One region of the Pseudomonas alkylphenolica genome, then DNA from elsewhere that is predicted to be linked to it. Evidence: riboswitches for the same ligand, from Rfam matches in the RefSeq annotation. Region 1 holds a riboswitch; each other region holds the start of a gene.
What was found. Region 1 has a riboswitch for cobalamin ahead of PSAKL28_RS10460 (TonB-dependent receptor). Riboswitches for the same ligand answer to the same signal wherever they lie in the genome.

Region 1 (4,429 bases):
GATAACCTTGCGCTCCTCCTTGGTGATCCCGCGGTTGGGTGTACTGCCGCTGGAGGTGGTGTCGATGGCCGCCATGGGTGTTCTCCGTGTCGTTCTTGTAGGCCGGAGTACCCACGCGCGCTACCGCACCCTGGCCCTGGCCCTGGGGGTGGCGGTCTGGCACTGCTGCAAGGCTTCTTGAAGCATAATCATGTTTTCCCGGTTATCCACTTGGCTTGCTGCGGTGGGAGCGGGCTTGCCCCGCGATGCAATGTGACTGAACAACCGCAATCGCGGGGCAAACCCGCTCCCACAACAAGCCCGCTCCCACCGGGCAATGTCAGAAGCTGTAATCCAGCGTCGCGAAGTACGAGCGCGGCTCACCCATCAACCACTGTTCGCCACTGTGGGCGGTGGCGGCGTAGCGGCGGTCCAGCAGGTTGTTCAACTGCAGGCCCAGGCGTATATCCGGCAGTACCTGCCAGCCAAGGTTGGCATCGACCACGGTAAAACCGGGCACCGTCTGGGTGTTGGCGGTGTTGGCGTAGCGCTCATCGACATAGCGCAGGCCCATGCCGGCATCCACGCCATACCCCAGGCCTTTGTTCACCCACAGGTTGGCAGTGCGCCGCGGCACATTGCTCGGGCGGTTGCCTGCGCGCGACAGCGACTGGCCGCCCACGGTCTGCTCGAAATCGTCGTACTTGGCACGCACCACCGAGGCGTTGGCCGAGACCTGCCACTGGTTGGCCAGGGCCAGTTCCAGGGTCGCTTCCAGGCCGTCGGAAGTCTGCTGCCCGGCCTGCTGTTTCTGGTGGGTGACCGGGTCGTCGACCAGCAGCTTCTTCTTGACGATGTGATAGGCCGCCAGGGTCCATTCGCCACGGCCGTCCCAGAACAGTTGCTTGAGGCCGAACTCGGTCTGCCTCGCTTCGCTCAGGTCGAAGTTCTGCTGGCTGGGGCTGAGGGTGACCAGGTCGCTGACACCATCTTCACTGGTGGAGTACTGGCCATACAGCGACAGTTCATCGGTCACCGCAAACACCAGCCCGGCACGCCAGTTGCCACCGTTGAGGCTGCGGTCGGTGCGGCTGTTGTCGACCAGGTTGTCACGGTCGATGTGGTTCTGGTCGCGGCGAACGCCGGTCACCAGCGACCAGCGTTCAGACAGCTGGGTGCGGTTTTCGGCGAACAGGGCAAAGGTGCGAGTGGTGCTCTGGGATTGCGGGCGGGTCGGGCTGTTGCTGTGAAAGTAGCCTGGCGCCGGGTTCCACGGATCGATGAAGTCGCCGCCGATATCGTTGTACGGTGAGTTGCTGTTGATGCCGAAGCGGATGCGGTTGTACTCGGCGCCGACCACGGTCTTGCTGGCCAGGCCGAACAGCGTGTGATCGAAGGTAAAGCTCTGGCGATCGCCGACCTGCTCCTGGTCGTGTTTGATCTCCAGGTAGCTGCCGCGCTGCAGCTGCCCCTGCGCGCTGTCCCAGGTGTAGTCTTCGGCATTGCGCCAGTGCCGGCGGCTCTTGATGTAGTACAGCTGGTTGCTGGCGCTGATCGAGTCGCTGAGGGTCCAGTCGGTGTTCAGGCGGGTCCACTCGTCGTGGTAGCGCTGCACGTCATCACGCACGTTGTAGTTCTTCTTGCGCAGACTGTCGCGGTAGTGGCCGTCAATCAGCGGTGTGCCGAAGTAGTTCATCGGCTCGGCGTCGCCACGTTCGTGGGCCAGGGTGAAGCTCAGCTCGTCGCTGGCGTCAAAACGCAGGGCGGCGCTCATGGCCAGGTTTTTCGAGTCGCCGCGATCCACCCAGCCGTTGCTTTGCTGGCGGTTGAGGGTCACCCGGTAGCTCAGGCGCTCGCTCAGCGAACCGCCGCTGTCCAGGCCCAGTTGCTGACGGTCATAAGAGCCGTAGCCCAGGCGCAGCTGGTTGTGAATCTCACCGGCGAAGGGCTTCTTCGGGATCACGTTGATCACCGCGCCGGTCGCGCCTTCGCCATAGAGCACCGAAGCCGGGCCGCGGATGATGTCGATGCGCTCGACCATCCACGGGTCGACCGGAAAGGTCTGGGTGCCGGCACCGGTGTACATCCGCGAGCCGTCGAACAGAGTCATCACCGAGCCGTGGCCTTCAAAGCCACGGGCCGAGAGGGCGGTGTTGCCGTTGCCCGGGGTGGCCACCGAGGTGATGCCCGGTGAACGGCTGACGGCATCTTGAACCGTGCGGTTGTTGCGCCCTTCGATTACCTCGGCACTGATGCTGCTGGTGCTCGCCGGGGTGTCCATGGCGCTGAGGTTCAAGCGCGAACCGGCCGGCAATGGCGTGGCCAGGCTGATGGGGTCGTTGTCGCTGCTGCTGGTGATGGCCGTTGAGGGCAGGGCCAGGGTGCCGGTTTCAGCGGCGTAGGTTGGCAAGGAGAATGCCAGGCAAGGCGCCAGGGCATTGGCCGCCAGGGTTTGAAGCTTGGAGTAACGGGACATGTCGTTCCACAATCTGCTGGAAGAATGAATCCCGGAGGGAACAACGCATGGAGGAATTGCGCGCGCAGGCGCCCGCAAACCGGCCTGCGCCCGCCCACCGCGGGGTTGCCAAACGAAGCTTCAGGCCGGTCTCCGGGCTTGCGAGGGTCATGAAGGCCTTCACCTTCCCATGCCAGGGCACAGTGGTGTTTCGAAGGCTTCGCTCGCTTACCGTTGCGGGGGCAGCGCCGGACTAGTCACCTTGAGTGACGCACCGGCTTCCCGTTTCACCCTGCGCACGGCGGCGCAGGACACCTGAAACTGGCGCGCATCTGAACATTGAAAGTCTTTGCCGTCAATGCGTTGTAAAAGCTTCGCGGGGCAAGCCCGCTCCCACCTGGACTCTTGCAGCCTCGGTGGGAGCGGGCTTGCCCCGCGATAATCAACGCCCGCGCTTACGCGAAACTACCGCCTCGATGTTCTTGCGCCCGATCAGCATGGGTTGCTGTTGCTGTGGTTGCTCCAGCCATTTGTACATCACCAGGCAATCGACCAGCCCCAGGCGCGCATGCCGATAAGCCCGCGGCAAGCGTCCGACCACCTCGAAACCGAGCTTCTGCCACAAGGCCACCGCCACCTCATTGCTCGACACCACCAAGTTGAACTGCATGGCCAGAAAACCCTGTTCGCGGGCCAGGCGTTGCGAGTGCTCGCACATCAACCGGGCGACACCACGCCCACGTGCGGCGTCGCAAACCATGTAGCCGCAATTGCTCACATGATTGCCCGGGCCGGCGGCATTGGCCTTGAGGAAGTAGGAACCGAGCAGCTCGCCATCCTCTTCGGCCACCAGGGTGTGCAGCGGTGCTTCCAGCCACAGCTGACGCGCCTGCTCCTGGCTCAGGGCCGGGTCGAAGGCATAGGTTTCGCGGGCAGCGACAATGGCCTGGAAGGTCGGCCAGAAGCGGTCGAAGTCGGCGACGGTCATGGGGCGGATGTTGATCATGGCGGTTCCTGGCAAGGTGAACCGCGAGTCTGAAAGCGTTGGTGCCGGCATGCAACTGTTTGTGCATGCCGGCACGTCTGCAGCCTAGCTGCCGGCCTTGCCCAGCGAGATCAGCTCGCGGGTCTTGGCGTCCAGGTGGTTGGTCATGGCCCCGGCGCCACACCGCCGTTCCCACCGGGTGCGCTTCAGATATAGATGAACAGCAATACCAACGCCGCCACCACTGCCCACTTCTCCAGGTAGTAACGGGTGCGGTTACGCTTCTTCAGCGCCTTGCCGCGTGCGCGGATTTTGTAGATACGGGTGAACAGGCGGTTGATGCCGCCAGTCTTGTCACCGGCATCGTTGGGCGCGGCGGCTGCGGCCATGACGCTGCGGCTGAACCAGCGGTTGAAGGCGCTGGCCCAGCGGTATTTGAGCGGGCGCTCGACGTCGCAGAACAGGATGATGCGGTTGTGGTCGGTCTGGTTGGAGGCGTAGTGGATGTAGGTCTCGTCGAAAATCACCCCTTCGCCGTCGCGCCAGGCGTAGTTTTCGCCGTCTACGCAGATGTAGCAGGCGTCGTCGTTCGGCGTGTCCAGGCCCAGGTGGTAGCGGTAGGAGCCGGCATACGGGTCGCGATGGCGGACCAGTTTCGAGCCCGGTGGCAGGGTGGCGAACATCGCCGCTTTGACGCTGCCGATGCCTTGCAGCAATTCGGTGGTGCGCGGGCAGAGTTTCATCGCCGAGGGGTGACTTTCGCCGTACCACTTCAGGTAGAAACGCTTCCAGCCGCTCTTGAAGAAGGAGTTGAAACCGACGTCGTCGTAGTTTTGCGAGCTTTTGATTTCACCGACATGCAGCAGTTGCTGGGCTTCGGCGCGGATTTCCTGCCAGTTGTCCTGCAGCGGCTTGAGTTCGGGGAAGGATTCGACCGGCAGGTAGGGCTTGGCCGGGAGCTTGGAGAACAGGTAGAGGAACACGTTCACCGGAGCGAGGAAGCTTGAGTG
Region 2 (4,429 bases), 780 kb from region 1:
TGTATCCGTGGGGGCGTTCCTTAATAGCCATTCGTGGTTGATGTTGTCGAAGAATCCCTCGATGTCCGCGTCCAATACCCAGCAAGCCGAGGCCCGCTTGGATAGGCACAAGAACAACTGCGCCATCGCATCCGCCGTACAGCGTTCGATCCTGAAGCCGTAGCTGTTCGGATCTCCTCGGGTTTCGGCGATGGGAGATAGGGCCAGCATATACAGCGCTTGCATGGCCCTATCCGTCATGGTCGGTATGCCCAAAGGGCGTTCCCGTCCATCCGATTTCGGGATGTAGACACGCCGTAATGGCCGAGCCTTGTATCCCCGCGTCTTCAATTGATCAACCGCATTCCATTTTGCGTTGGGTGTATCCCAGAGTTGCCTATCGACTCCCGCCGTGCGGCTTCCCTGATTTTCCGTGACTCTCCGTACAGCCAAGTATCTGGCCGACTTTGAGCGGGTAAGCATCCGTTGCAGGGACTTAACCTTGCGCCATTTGCTTTCCCGACAAGCCTTCGCAATTCGCAGCTGCATTTCCCGAACGTTCCGCTGAACTCGACGCCAATCGACGTCGTGCCACTGTTGCGGCTCGCTGGAAAGCGCAGACTCCGAGCATTGATGCTTGAGCGCTATCATGCTGCTTTCCTCTCATTGTTGAATCCACCCATGGAGAGGAGTGCACGTACTACTACCCCTGGTGGGGTCGAGTGCACCCCGCCAGGGCGGAAAAGCAAGGGTCATGGACCCAAGGGTTAATGAGACAGCTTCCTGTCAGTGTAATTGCGACGAAAGACCACGCAGAAGTCTGCCCGGTTTCCCGTGAGGTGATGTTTCAACCTCTATCCAGACTATTACGGTCTGGCATTCGCTTTTTCTGCGATCCCATACCCGCATAACTAACAGTGTTCCTTACGGTCCACCTGCCCTAAGGGCAGTTATACGGGCTTACCACGTTCCCTGTCTGTCACACGACTGGGTTAGGCCCCGCCTTTTCACCGGAGGTTATGATGGCGACGTACCCCCACATCCCACAGGGATATCCAACCTCGTACCATTTTGGTTCATGCCTAACAGCAGTTTTGGCATGGTTATCCTTACGGTGTTTATCAGCGATTCACTTGTGTTGGCCGTACCAGCCAGCCTAGCGCCTCAACCCGGTACTGCTCCGAGTCTCTGCATTCCTCCTCGCGGAAGAGATGCACCCATATGGGGGCTACGTTGTCTGACGGGCTTCACACACCACCGTTGCCAGTGATGCATGCCGTCGTAGGCTACCGTTGGTCGCACAACGAGTCCGCTACTGCTCCATAGAGGCGGCAGTTGGACAATGACAGACAGAGCTTTCGCTCATGTCTCCTGGAAGACCGAACCAAGACAGCAAGATAGCCGTTGGTCGGAAAGTAGATGCCTCCTGATTCAAAATGAGCAGGAGGAGACCCCTGCGGGGGTCGAATCCCCCGCTTGGGTTGGTATGTAGAGGGCTCTCCAAAACCGGATGCTGCTGGTTTTGCGGTCGTGCTACCGAGAGCTGAACGACCTTGGGTTTTGCCATCCGCCGCAGCGGTAAGTTCTTGAAGGCAATGAACTTCTGGGCGGTTTTGTTTCTTGGGGATGGATACCCAAGTATTCGATTTCCTCCCGGAAATCCCATCAAGCTGACCATACAGCTTGGTGGAGGAGACACGCTACGCGTGTCGCACGAGACGCTGGATAATGAGCGCTGCTGGCGTAGTGGTGGCTATTTAGTGATTCGGAAAGTTCATACAGTGCGCTTTCGTCCGAATACCGTATTGCAGTGCTGGAACTCATGTTGCGAACACGCTTTTGGCGTTTGAGGAAAAAGCTCGCAGCGGACTTTGATGGTGGCCGATCATGCAAGAGTTCCTTTCTGGTGTGGTTGGCTCTTCCTGTTGTTGGCTCATGGTTTCTTTGTTGTTTTTATTTATCAATTCGGTTTTTGTAAGAAGATGTAAGTTTGCGGGTTAAGGTCACTATTCTGTGGCTGTTGAGCAGGGGTTGTTATGGGGTGTTAAATTGTAGGAAGTAACTTGCAAATAGAATTTTAAATAATGAGTGTCTGCGGAAAATGCATGAATAAACAATGTCGTTACAACGATAATGCGACAAACGTTGACCCGCCTCCCAAGCATGCGTAGCCTTGCGCTTTCGAGGTTCTTCGGCGCGTGCCGAAGCTAAGAAGGGAACGCGGTTCAAGCCGCGGCTGCCCCCGCAACTGTGAACGGTGATGTTTACTGCCACGCCACTGTCAGCGCTGTCGAAGGCGCTAGCGGGAAGGCGCAGCGAATGCCAGGCCTAAGGCCTGAACACCGTCAGCCAGGAGACCTGCCTCGAACAGTTTCCGACATAAACCGGGCGGGGTGATCCGGTGGCGAACGCGCCCAGGTAGTGATGCCTGCGGCTCTCGTCCCGCATGCCCGCCATCCTGCCAAGGGCATCGACATGAAAACACTGGCCAAACTCCCCGTCACCATCGTTACCGGCTTCCTCGGCTCGGGTAAAACCACGCTGCTGCGGCATATGCTCGACAACGCTCAGGGGCGGCGCATTGCGGTGATCGTCAACGAGTTCGGCGAGCTGGGCATCGACGGCGAGATCCTCAAGCAATGCAGCATCGGTTGCACTGAAGAAGAGGCCAGCGGCCGCGTCTATGAACTGGCCAACGGCTGCCTGTGCTGCACCGTGCAGGAAGAGTTCTTCCCGGTGATGCGTGAGCTGGTTGCCCGTCGCGGCGATCTCGATCACATCCTCATCGAAACCAGCGGCCTGGCCCTGCCCAAGCCACTGGTGCAAGCCTTCCAGTGGCCAGAGATCCGCAACGCCTGCACGGTTGACGCGGTGATCACTGTGGTCGACAGCCCGGCCGTGGCCGCAGGCACCTTTGCCGCCTACCCGGACCAGGTCGATGCCCAGCGCAAACTCGACCCGAACCTGGATCACGAGTCGCCGCTGCACGAACTGTTCGCCGACCAGTTGGCCAGTGCCGACCTGGTGGTGCTGAACAAGGCTGACCTGATTGCCGCCGATGACCTGGCCAAGGTTCGCGCCGAAGTGCAGGAAGAGCTGCCGCCAGCCGTCAAGGTGATCGAAGCCAGCAGCGGCCGTCTGCCACTGGAAGTGCTGCTGGGCCTGGGCGCCGAATCGGAAGCGCATATCGATGGCCGGCGTACTCACCACGACTCGCACCATGACGGCGATGACCACGACGATCACGACCACGATGCCTTCGACTCGATCTCCATCGAGCTGCCGGAAGCCGACGAAAGCCTGCTGCTCGACGCCCTGACCCAACTGGTGGTGCAACACGGCATCCTGCGGGTCAAAGGCTTTGCGGCGATCCCCGGCAAGCCGATGCGTTTGCTGATTCAGGGCGTGGGCACCCGCTTCGACAAACACTTCGACCGCGCCTGGCGCAGTGAAGAGCCGCGCACCACGCGCCTGGTGCTGATCGGCCAGGAACTGGATGCGGCCCAACTGGAAGCGGGCCTGCGCGCCGCCTTGAGCGTCTGATCCATGCACCTGCTGCGGACCCAGCCCGGTGGTTTTGTACCGGACGACAGTATTGCCGATCTCGGCCAGACCCCGGCCGAGCTGGTCATTCTCTGCAGCGGTGACTCACACCTGGCGCTGCTGGCCGAAACCGCCCAGCAACTGCCCGAGGATTTCCCCAGCCTGCGTCTGGCCAACCCGATGCAGGTGCAAAACCATGCCTCGGTCGACCTGTATGTCGACGAGGTATTGCGTCATGCCAAGGTGATTCTGGTGTCGTTGCACGGTGGCGTCGGCTATTGGCGCTACGGTGTCGAGCAACTGCTGGAGCTGGCAGCCCGTGGCGTGCAGCTGATCCTGGTGCCGGGTGATGATCGCCCCGATCCGGAACTTACCAGCCTCAGTACCGTGTCGGCAGAGCAGGCCGAGCGGCTCTGGCACTTCTTGCGCCAGGGTGGCAAGGCCAATGCCCTGAACCTGTTCAATTGCCTGGCCAGCCAGTGGCTGCAGCGCGATTACCCCTGGAGCGAGCCGCAACAGCTGCCACGCACGGCGGTGTATCACCCGCGCAAAGCCAGTGCCGAACTGGCGGACTGGTTTGGCGAGTGGCAGGTTGAACAGCCGGTGGTGCCGATCCTGTTCTATCGTTCGCACCTGCAGGCGGCTAACACGGCCTTTATCGATACCTTTTGCGAGCGCTTGCAACTGGCCGGGCTCAACCCTTTGCCAATTGCAGTGGCCAGCCTTAAAGAGGCCGGTTGCCTGAGTCAGGTCGAAGACTGGCTCGATCAGGTCGACGCCGCATTGATCATCAATACCACCGGCTTTGCCCAGTCCAGCCCCGAGCAACCGCACTTGCGCCCGTTTCGCCGGGATATCCCGGTGCTGCAAGCGATCTGCGCCCAGGACAACGAGCCGGGCTGGCAGG
Region 3 (4,429 bases), 840 kb from region 1:
TCAGTCACGCCGGGATCTACCTGGGCGACGATCAGTTCATCCACTCCAGCAGCCGCCGCAGCGGTGGCGTGCGCATCGACAAACTCGGTGATCGCTACTGGAGCAAGACCTTTATCGAAGCCAAGCGCGCATTGGCCATGGCACCGACCGCGACCACCATCTCGCGCAACTGATCATCGGCCTTGCGGTATCACGGCGACGTAGCTGAAAAGCGCGTCGCCGTGCGTGTTTACAGAAAGCGTCTAATCTAAATTCTCACCTATTTCCGGCCTCGTTTCCGGACGGCTTCAGACAGGATGTTCTGACCATGGCGATAAAGGCGCGCCTCGCTCTGTTTTCCCTGCTGGCACTGCTCGGTGCCTGCTCCAGCCATGCCCCGACCCCGCCCAAGGTGGTCGAGCCAGCCGTCATGGCGCCTCAGGTATATTTCTCTCCGGTTGCCGAAGATGTGCTGTTCCGTGCTTTGGGCCTGGTCGGTACGCCCTATCGCTGGGGCGGCAACACACCGGACTCGGGTTTTGATTGCAGTGGCTTGATCGGTTACGTCTATCGCGATGCCGCCGGTATCGCCCTGCCGCGCACCACCCGTGAAATGATTGGCGTGCGTGCGCCGACTATCGACCGTGGCGCCCTGCAGTCCGGGGACCTGGTGTTCTTTGCCACCAATGGCGGCTCGCAGGTCAGCCACGCCGGCATCTACGTCGGCGAAGGCCGTTTCGTGCATGCCCCGTCTGCGGGCGGAACCGTGCGTCTGGACTACCTGTCCAACAGCTACTGGAACAAAACCTATCTCAATGCCAAGCGGGTGCTGGCGCCGACCCACCTGGCGCGCAACCCCTGACCTTGCGAGGTAGGCGATGACGGCACAAACGCTCTACCTCGACGATGCTCTCTACCACTACCTGCAAGCGGTTTCTCTTCGCGAGACACCGTTGCTTGCGCGCTTGCGCACGCAAACCCAGGCCTTGCCCGAGGCGCGCTGGCAGGTGGCGCCGGAACAAGGGCAGTTGCTGGCGCTGCTGGTGCGCCTGATCGGCGCGCAGCGGGTGATCGAGGTCGGTACCTTCACCGGATACAGCGCACTGTGCATGGCTCAGGCCATGGAGCAGGGGCAGTTGTTGTGCTGCGATCTTGAAGGTAGTTACAACGCGATTGCCTGGCGCTATTGGCGGGAGGCCGGCGTGGCAGAACGTATCGAGTTGCGCCTGGCGCCTGCCTTGCAGACGCTGGCGACATTGCCGTCAGGTCGTTACGACCTGATGTTCATCGATGCCGACAAGGCCAACTACCCGCAGTATCTGGAAGAGGCCCTGCGCTTGCTGCGTACGGGTGGGCTGGTGTTGTTCGACAACACCCTGTGGAGCGGGCGGGTGCTGCAGGCGCAGCCCGACAGTGAAGATACCCGGGCAATACAGGCGTTGAACCTGGGGCTCAAGGACGATCCGCGGGTGGATCTGTCGATGTTGCCCATAGGGGATGGCTTGACGCTTTGTCGTAAGCGTTGAGTTTACCAAGCTGATCGCGGGGCAAGCCGGCTCCCACAGGTTTGCTCAGTATTGTGGGAGCGGGCTTGCCCCGCGATTGATCATGCCTGCTTGAGCAGCAGCGCAACCCCCGGATGGTACTGCCCGGCCTCGTTGTGCAGTTTGCGGTAGGCATAGGGGAAGTACCAGGCAATGGCACAGGCGGTGTGCTTTTGCAGGTCGCCAACCAGGTCCTGGAGTTCTTCGGGGCTGGCATGCTGCCCGGCTTTCCAGGGGCTGGCGAACAGCGCGGCGACTTTTAGCTGGCTGGGTGCAGCCACCTGGCGGGCGGCAGATACGGTCTCCTGCAGGGCGTTGTTCAGGTCCAGGCGGGCGATGCGTGGCCAGCGCTGGCTGCCTTGCAGGTAGGCGGCTTCTTCACGGTTGGCGATGTACAGGTCGCAGTAACCTTCACGCTCACCTTCGTCACGCTGCTTCTTGCTCTGGTGATGTTGCAAGGTGATCAGCTCTGCTTGCCAGGCCGCAGCCGAGAGTACGCCGAGGTTCGCTTGGGCGCCGTGCCAGTAAGGGGCCTCGCCGTCGCCCAGGGTCTGGTTGCAGCGGTCGATGCACTCGACCCAGCGTTCCAGGGCCGGACGCAGGAATTCCAGGCGCGGGTTATTGATGATCAGGCCTTGCATGCCGCTCTCTCCTTTATCGTTGTAATCGAGACAGCCAGATTGTGGCTATTTGATATCACTGATATCAGGGTGGCACAAGATGACAAAGGCGCCATTGATCCAGGCCAGTACTGCGCCTTTCATTGACGCTCCGGGTGCAACCCTCTAACCTTCGCGACTTGTTTCAGGTGCTCTGTGGGCTGTGGTCTGGCAGGGTGAAACAGGGAAGCCGGTGGGTGCGCAATTGCGTGCGAGTCCGGCGCTGCCCCCGCAACGGTAGGTGAGTCAAGGCCGCGCATGGCCACTGGGTGATCGCACCCGGGAAGGCGCGCGACCCCGGGTGTTGATGACCCCGCTCACAAGCCCGGAGACCGGCCTGTAACAGTCAACGGCATCACGGAGGGTGATGCGCGGTTTCTTCGGCCTGTGCCGCAGCCCTGCGCGTTTTTCCGTCTGCCTTATCCATTGATCTGTTGCCATCTCTTTGCCGCGAACGCTGTGCAGCCCTGTGCTGCCAAGCGCGTTGCAGGTTGGCTGACAGTGGTTTGCGGAGACTTCGATGACTGAATCCACCGAGCGTGACGAACGCCACCTGGCCCGTATGCAGCGGAAGAAGGCGGTAATCGACGAGCGTATTGCCAACGCCCCTAACGAATGCGGCCTGCTGCTGGTGCTCAGCGGTAACGGCAAGGGCAAGAGCAGCTCGGCCTTCGGCATGCTCGCCCGGGCCATGGGCCATGGTATGCAATGCGGCGTGGTGCAGTTCATCAAGGGCCGCAACAGCACTGGCGAAGAGCTGTTCTTCCGGCGTTTCCCCGAGCAGGTGCGCTATCACGTGATGGGCGAAGGCTTCACCTGGGAAACTCAGGACCGCCAGCGTGACATCGCCGCAGCCGAAGCGGCCTGGGCCGTTTCGCGCCAGTTGCTGCAGGATCCGACGATCACCTTCGTGGTGCTCGACGAGCTGAATATCGCTCTCAAGCATGGCTACCTTGACCTCGAACAGGTGCTCAGCGACCTGCAGGCGCGTCCGCCGATGCAGCACGTGATCGTCACCGGTCGGGGCGCCAAGGATGAAATGATCGAACTGGCCGACACCGTCACCGAGATGGGCATGATCAAGCACGCTTTTCAGGCCGGTATCCGTGCCCAGAAGGGCGTTGAACTATGAGTGACACGCGCCACTGCCCGGCGGTGCTGATTGCCGCCCCGGCTTCAGGCCAGGGCAAGACTACGGTGACCGCTGCCCTGGCGCGGCTGCACCGCAACCTCGGGCGTAAGGTGCGGGTGTTCAAGTGCGGCCCGGACTTCCTTGACCCGATGATTCTCGAACGGGCCAGCGGTGCGCCGGTGTACCAGCTGGACCTGTGGATGGTCGGTGAGCAGGAAAGCCGCCGGCTGCTGTGGGAAGCGGCCAGCGATGCCGATCTGATCCTGATCGAAGGGGTTATGGGTCTGTTCGACGGTACGCCGTCGAGCGCCGACCTTGCCCGCCATTTCAATGTGCCGGTGCTGGCGGTGATCGACGGTACCGCCATGGCCCAGACCTTCGGCGCCCTGGCCCTGGGGTTGGCGCGCTATCAGCCCGACCTGCCGTTTGCCGGGGTACTGGCCAACCGTGTCGGCACTTTGCGTCACGCCCAGTTGCTTGAAGGCAGCCTTACCGAAGGACTGCGCTGGTACGGCGGCCTGTCGCGGGAAACCGGGATTGAATTGCCCAGCCGCCATCTGGGCCTGGTCCAGGCCAGTGAGCTCAATGATCTGGATGTTCGCCTGGACGCCGCAGCCGCAGCCCTCGGCGCCAGTTGTGAGTCGTCTCTGCCGCCGGCGGTGGCGTTCGCGGCGCCGACTGTCGAGGTTATCGAGCCCTTGCTCGATGGCGTGACCATCGCCGTGGCGCGGGATGAGGCCTTTGCCTTCACTTATGGCGCCAACCTTGACCTGCTGCGGGCCATGGGCGCCGAGCTGAGCTTCTTTTCGCCACTGCATGACCACACGCTACCGCAGGCAGACAGCCTGTACCTGCCGGGTGGCTATCCGGAACTGCATCACCAGGCATTGGCTGCCAACACCGCGATGCTCGCCGCGATCCGCAGCCATCATCAGGCAGGCAAGCCAGTGCTGGCCGAATGTGGCGGCATGCTCTACCTGCTTGAGGCCTTGACCGATGTTGCGGGTGAGCGTGCCGAGTTGCTGGGTTTGCTGGAAGGCGAAGCGGTGATGCAGAAGCGCCTCGCAGCCCTGGCGCTGCAGGCGGTGGAGCTGCCGGAAGGGACCTTGCGCGGC
Region 4 (4,429 bases), 790 kb from region 1:
ACCGCAGCATTCACAGTTGGGGCGCAATTCGAGCATGGTCAGGTCCTCTGTCAGGGGCGATAGAGATGGGCATGGCTGGCGCGGTACAGCGCCGACTCGGAAAAGCTGTCACTGGCCAGTACCCGGCCGACCAGGATCAGTGCGGTACGGCGAAAACCCTTGGCCTGCACCTGCTGGACAATACCATCAAGGGTATCCAGCACCCAGTCCTGGTCCGGCCAGGTAGCGCGATGGACCACCGCAATCGGGCAGTCACCGCCGTAATGCGGGCGCAGTTCTTCGACGATCTTCTCCAGGTGCTTGACCCCCAGGTGAATCGCCAGGGTGCTGCGATGGCGGGCGAGGTCGGCCAGTTGCTCACCTGCGGGCATTGGCGATTTGTCGCCGTAGCGGGTGAGAATCACGGTCTGGGCGATGTCCGGCAGCGTCAGTTCGCAGCCGAGCAGGGCGGCGCTGGCGGCCACGGCGGTAACCCCCGGGATGATCTCGTAGGGAATACCCAGTTCGCGCAGGTAGCGGATCTGTTCACCGATGGCGCCGTATAGGCTGGGGTCGCCGCTGTGTACCCGGGCCACATCCTGGCCCCGCTCGTGCGCCTGCTTGATCGCCTCGATGATCTCGGCCAGATGCAGCTCGGCACTGTTGATGACTGTCTCGGCGCGATGCCCTTCGAGCACCGCCGCCGGTACCAGGGAGCCGGCATAGATGATTACCGGGCAGCGATGGATCAGACGCTGGCCCTTGACGGTGATCAGCTCGGGATCGCCGGGGCCGGCACCGATGAAATAGACGGTCATGCGGAGTCCTTGAAGAGAAAGCGCGGATTATCCGCCAAAGCCTGTGGTTGTAGCCAATGCCAGGCTGGCGTCGGCCAATAGGGTACGGGTAACGCGCAATTGTGCCGGGCCTGCGAGGTGCTCGGCCAGCGCCAGTGCCGCGCTTTCGGAGGCGCCATAGCAACCGCTGTGCTGGTAGGCGACGGCCGAGCGATGGCTCAGGCGCGGCTCGTAGGCGGCCAGTTGTGTGGCGCTGAAGAATAGCAGAGGCACCTTGAGGCGCCGGGCCAGTTGTTGCAGCCCGGGTTCGTCGTGCTTGAGGTCGATACTGGCAAGGCCCGCGACTGCGCTCAGCGGCAAGTCGTGGGCCTTGAGGGTCTGCTCCAGCAGGTGGCCCAGGGTGTCGGCGGGGCAACCCCGTCGGCAACCCAGGCCGACGAACAGGTGCATGTCAGGCCTGGTTCGGGCGACGGAACAACCAGGCACTGATCAGGCCCAGGGCCAGCCAGAACGCGGCGTTGGTCAGCAGGGAGGCGACCTTGAATTCGGCTTCCAGCGCCTCTGGGGCAAGCATTTCGTGCACTTCAGGTTGCGGTGCGCCAATCACATGAGGCACCACCAGCAGTACCACGCCCAGCGCTTTAAGCAGCCAGTTGTGGGCGAACACGATCAAGCCAAGCCCGACGGCGGTGGCTGCTGCGGTACCTACCCACCAGGCCTGGCGCTGGGCCAGATCGGCTGCAGCAGTACCTGGCAGTTCTGGTGGCAGGCCCAGAGTAGGCGCCAGGCAGAACACGGCAAAGCCACCCAGGCCCCACAGTGCGCCACTGACCACGCTGTTTGGCGCGCGCAGGGTATACAGCGCAGCGAGGATCAGGGCAAAGCCGACGGCGACCACCAGGTTACCACCCGTGGTCGACAGTACCCGTTGCCAGCCGTCTTCCGGTGCCCAGGCTTCGCTGTCGTGGTGGTGATCGGCAGCCACGCCAGGGGCATGTTCATGCGCTTCAACCGCAGGCGCTGCGCTTTCATAGGTTTCCGCCTGGAGAATCAGCGGCGCGACCCAGAAGCTTTGCAGCAGGGTCAACAGCAGGGCGGCCAGCAGGCCGGCAAACCCTGCGGTACTGGCAATACGCTTGATCATCGCAGGGCACTCAGTGGCAAGGGAAGGCGGCGCTGTGGCGGGTATCGTGGGCGGCATTGTGCACCGCTTCGATGTGCGAGAAACCGGCAAAGTAGACCAGGCACAGGCCCAGCAGCGAGGCACCGACGGCAACCAGCAGGCGCTGACTGAGGCTTGACGGGGTAACGGCGGAGTGACTGGCGGTACTGATAGGCATGGCGCTTTCCTCTTGGTGTTGTTCGGCAACAGGCAAGCGCAAGAAACCCCTGCACGGAACTCGCCCAGGGGTTGCAACAGCGCCCGCCCACCGCGGGTTTGTCAGGTTCAGCAGCGCATTCGCGCACTGTAAGTTGCGGGCCGGTCTCCGGGCTCGCGAGGGGTTGGCATTAACCGACCTGCAAGCATCACCTTCCCATGCCGCACTGGCACAGTGGATCTGACGCTTCACTCGCTTACCGTTGCGGGGGCAGCACCGGACTGACATGGCTTTAGAGTAAAGCACATGGTTCACCGGCTTCCCGTTTCACCCTGTGAAGGGCACCCGTAACAATCTGTGTAGGAGAGCATGGGCGCGGGACTTGAGTCAATCGACGACTAACGCATTGCTAGCAGAACGTACACGCCCAGCGCGATGAGAAAGGCGTAGTAGGGCTTGAGCCGCGTGCGGCTCAGTAGCCAGGCCAGGGCCACAGGCCAGATCCACAGCGTCGACGGGGTCTGCTGACTGGCCAGCGGATAAAGTGATCCCGCCAGCAGACTGATCAGCATCGCAACCGAGGTGTACTTGCCGAGGCGGTCGATGAAGGCGCGAACGCCGCTGGGCAGCCGCTCGATTTCCACCGCCAGCGGTAACAGCCGGCAGACGGCCGATATCAGCGCGCAGATCAGCACATACAGCCAGAACGTACTAGGTTCGGTCATAGGCATAACTCGCCACCATGGTAACGGCGAGGACCAGCATCAGACTGATCTGCCCCAGCCACAGCAGACTCGCGGCAGTGGTCAGCCCGGCGATCCATTGGGCGTGGAAGCTGTGGCGCTCGCGGGCCATCTTGCCCAGCGAGGCGCTGATGAAGATCGCGATCACTACGCTGACGTCATCCATCAGCGCACTGTCGGCCAGACTGGCGAAGCAATAACCGGCCATGGTGCCAAGTAGCGCGGCGGCGTACAGCGTGAAGCACACAGTGTTCGCGTAGGGGCGGCTGATCGGCTGCAGTTCCTTGCGTATCGACATGAGGGTGAAGGCCGCATTGGCCATCACCGCCAGTGCCGGAACGAACGCTGTTTTTGCACCTTTGAGGCTGGACTTCAGGCTCAGGGTGAAGATCAGAAACCGCAGATTGATACTCAGCGCCGATACCAGAACGCCAAACGCGTTCAACAGATGCGCAGGTGTCTCCAGCAAAGTGAGCTGCAGCGGCGAAGCCATCACCGTGCCGCTGAACACCACCATCGCCGGTAGATCCAGGCCATGGCGCCGCCCGAGCATGCCGATCAGGGTGAACGTCAGCGACAGCGAGAACACGAACGGCAACGCATCGCGGATGCCAGACGCAATCTCGCTGCGTGGCGCACGTTCGAGTCGTGCAGGCTCAACCGGCATGGATGTTTTGCTGAGCCCTGGCGAGCAGGTGTTGCATGCCAGCTTTGTAGGCCAAGGCCTTTTCCAGATAGTACGCGGTGGAAAAGCGCGGAATGAACTCTTCCACCACTGCCACACCGCGATAGCCGTTGAGCGCGAAGCGGTTCAATACATCGCTCAAGGGCAAATTGCCTTCGCCAATTGGCAAGTGCTGGTGGTGGGTGTCGTTGAGGTCGGCAATGTGCAGGTGGCGGGTGACCGGCGCCAGTGTCGCGATGGCCTCAAACAGGCTCTGTCCATAAGGCAGCAAGGAACATAAATGGGTTACATCTATGGTCACGTAGCAGCCGGTCTGCTGATGGAAGTACACATGCTCTTCGACGGTGAACACCGGAAACTTCGGACGCTGGCCCCCCATGTTTTCCAGACACAGCGCGATATCCCCTGTGTCACAACGCGCCGTGACCTGCTTGATGGCCTCGATCAGGTTCGTCATCAGCACGTCGTTGCCCAGCTGGTCCTTGTAGCCGGGATGAAATGTGACGCTGGTCGCGCCGGCTTGACGTGAAAAGTCCACCGCCGCGCTCAAGCAGTCCACTGCTTGTGCACGCTCATCCAGATCACTGGCGCAGAGGTTGTACTGACGCCCCCACCAACCGGCATGAACCGTCAGGGTGATCTCATTTTGCTCGGTAAACTGACGGATCTGCCGGGCCAGCGTCTGTCGTTCATCGTTGCTCAAGGACCAGAATACAGTTTCGGCGTCTTCACCGATTTCGAATTCGACCGCCTTGAAGTGCCTGGCCAGGTCGGTGATCGAGCCAAGAATGTCCGCTGGGTTGTCGTATACATTCGTGGAAAAGGAGATCTGCGGGAAATCCGCACTGATCGGGCCATCGATGTGATACAGGGTCTCTTTCGTGGTCATTGCGCCTGTCCTTGGGT

Region 2: it holds a riboswitch for cobalamin, as region 1 does, so the genes downstream of both, cobW (cobalamin biosynthesis protein CobW) here and PSAKL28_RS10460 (TonB-dependent receptor) in region 1, are expected to answer to the same signal.
Region 3: it holds a riboswitch for cobalamin, as region 1 does, so the genes downstream of both, cobO (cob(I)yrinic acid a,c-diamide adenosyltransferase) here and PSAKL28_RS10460 (TonB-dependent receptor) in region 1, are expected to answer to the same signal.
Region 4: it holds a riboswitch for cobalamin, as region 1 does, so the genes downstream of both, PSAKL28_RS13780 (CbtB domain-containing protein) here and PSAKL28_RS10460 (TonB-dependent receptor) in region 1, are expected to answer to the same signal.

The regions. Positions count from the first base shown of each region.
Region 1 covers NZ_CP009048.1:2,246,876-2,251,304, forward strand. The annotation lists gene PSAKL28_RS10455 (MFS transporter) at 1-75, opposite strand, end outside; gene PSAKL28_RS10460 (TonB-dependent receptor) at 320-2,455, opposite strand; cobalamin riboswitch at 2,562-2,768, opposite strand; gene PSAKL28_RS10470 (GNAT family N-acetyltransferase) at 2,877-3,440, opposite strand; gene lpxO (lipid A hydroxylase LpxO) at 3,626-4,429, opposite strand, start outside.
Region 2 covers NZ_CP009048.1:3,031,054-3,035,482, reverse strand. The annotation lists gene ltrA (group II intron reverse transcriptase/maturase) at 1-630, opposite strand, end outside; cobalamin riboswitch at 2,147-2,359, shown strand; gene cobW (cobalamin biosynthesis protein CobW) at 2,455-3,522, shown strand; gene cobN (cobaltochelatase subunit CobN) at 3,526-4,429, shown strand, end outside.
Region 3 covers NZ_CP009048.1:1,409,355-1,413,783, forward strand. The annotation lists gene PSAKL28_RS06555 (C40 family peptidase) at 1-173, shown strand, start outside; gene PSAKL28_RS06560 (C40 family peptidase) at 308-841, shown strand; gene PSAKL28_RS06565 (O-methyltransferase) at 858-1,505, shown strand; gene PSAKL28_RS06570 (hypothetical protein) at 1,586-2,164, opposite strand; cobalamin riboswitch at 2,313-2,537, shown strand; gene cobO (cob(I)yrinic acid a,c-diamide adenosyltransferase) at 2,703-3,314, shown strand; gene PSAKL28_RS06580 (cobyrinic acid a,c-diamide synthase CobB) at 3,311-4,429, shown strand, end outside.
Region 4 covers NZ_CP009048.1:3,040,956-3,045,384, reverse strand. The annotation lists gene PSAKL28_RS13800 (DUF1272 domain-containing protein) at 1-36, opposite strand, end outside; gene cobM (precorrin-4 C(11)-methyltransferase) at 51-797, opposite strand; gene PSAKL28_RS13790 (cobalamin biosynthesis protein) at 825-1,226, opposite strand; gene PSAKL28_RS13785 (CbtA family protein) at 1,228-1,920, opposite strand; gene PSAKL28_RS13780 (CbtB domain-containing protein) at 1,931-2,116, opposite strand; cobalamin riboswitch at 2,238-2,459, opposite strand; gene PSAKL28_RS13775 (hypothetical protein) at 2,494-2,820, opposite strand; gene PSAKL28_RS13770 (AzlC family ABC transporter permease) at 2,807-3,505, opposite strand; gene PSAKL28_RS13765 (sugar phosphate isomerase/epimerase family protein) at 3,495-4,412, opposite strand; gene PSAKL28_RS26510 (ATP-grasp domain-containing protein) at 4,409-4,429, opposite strand, start outside.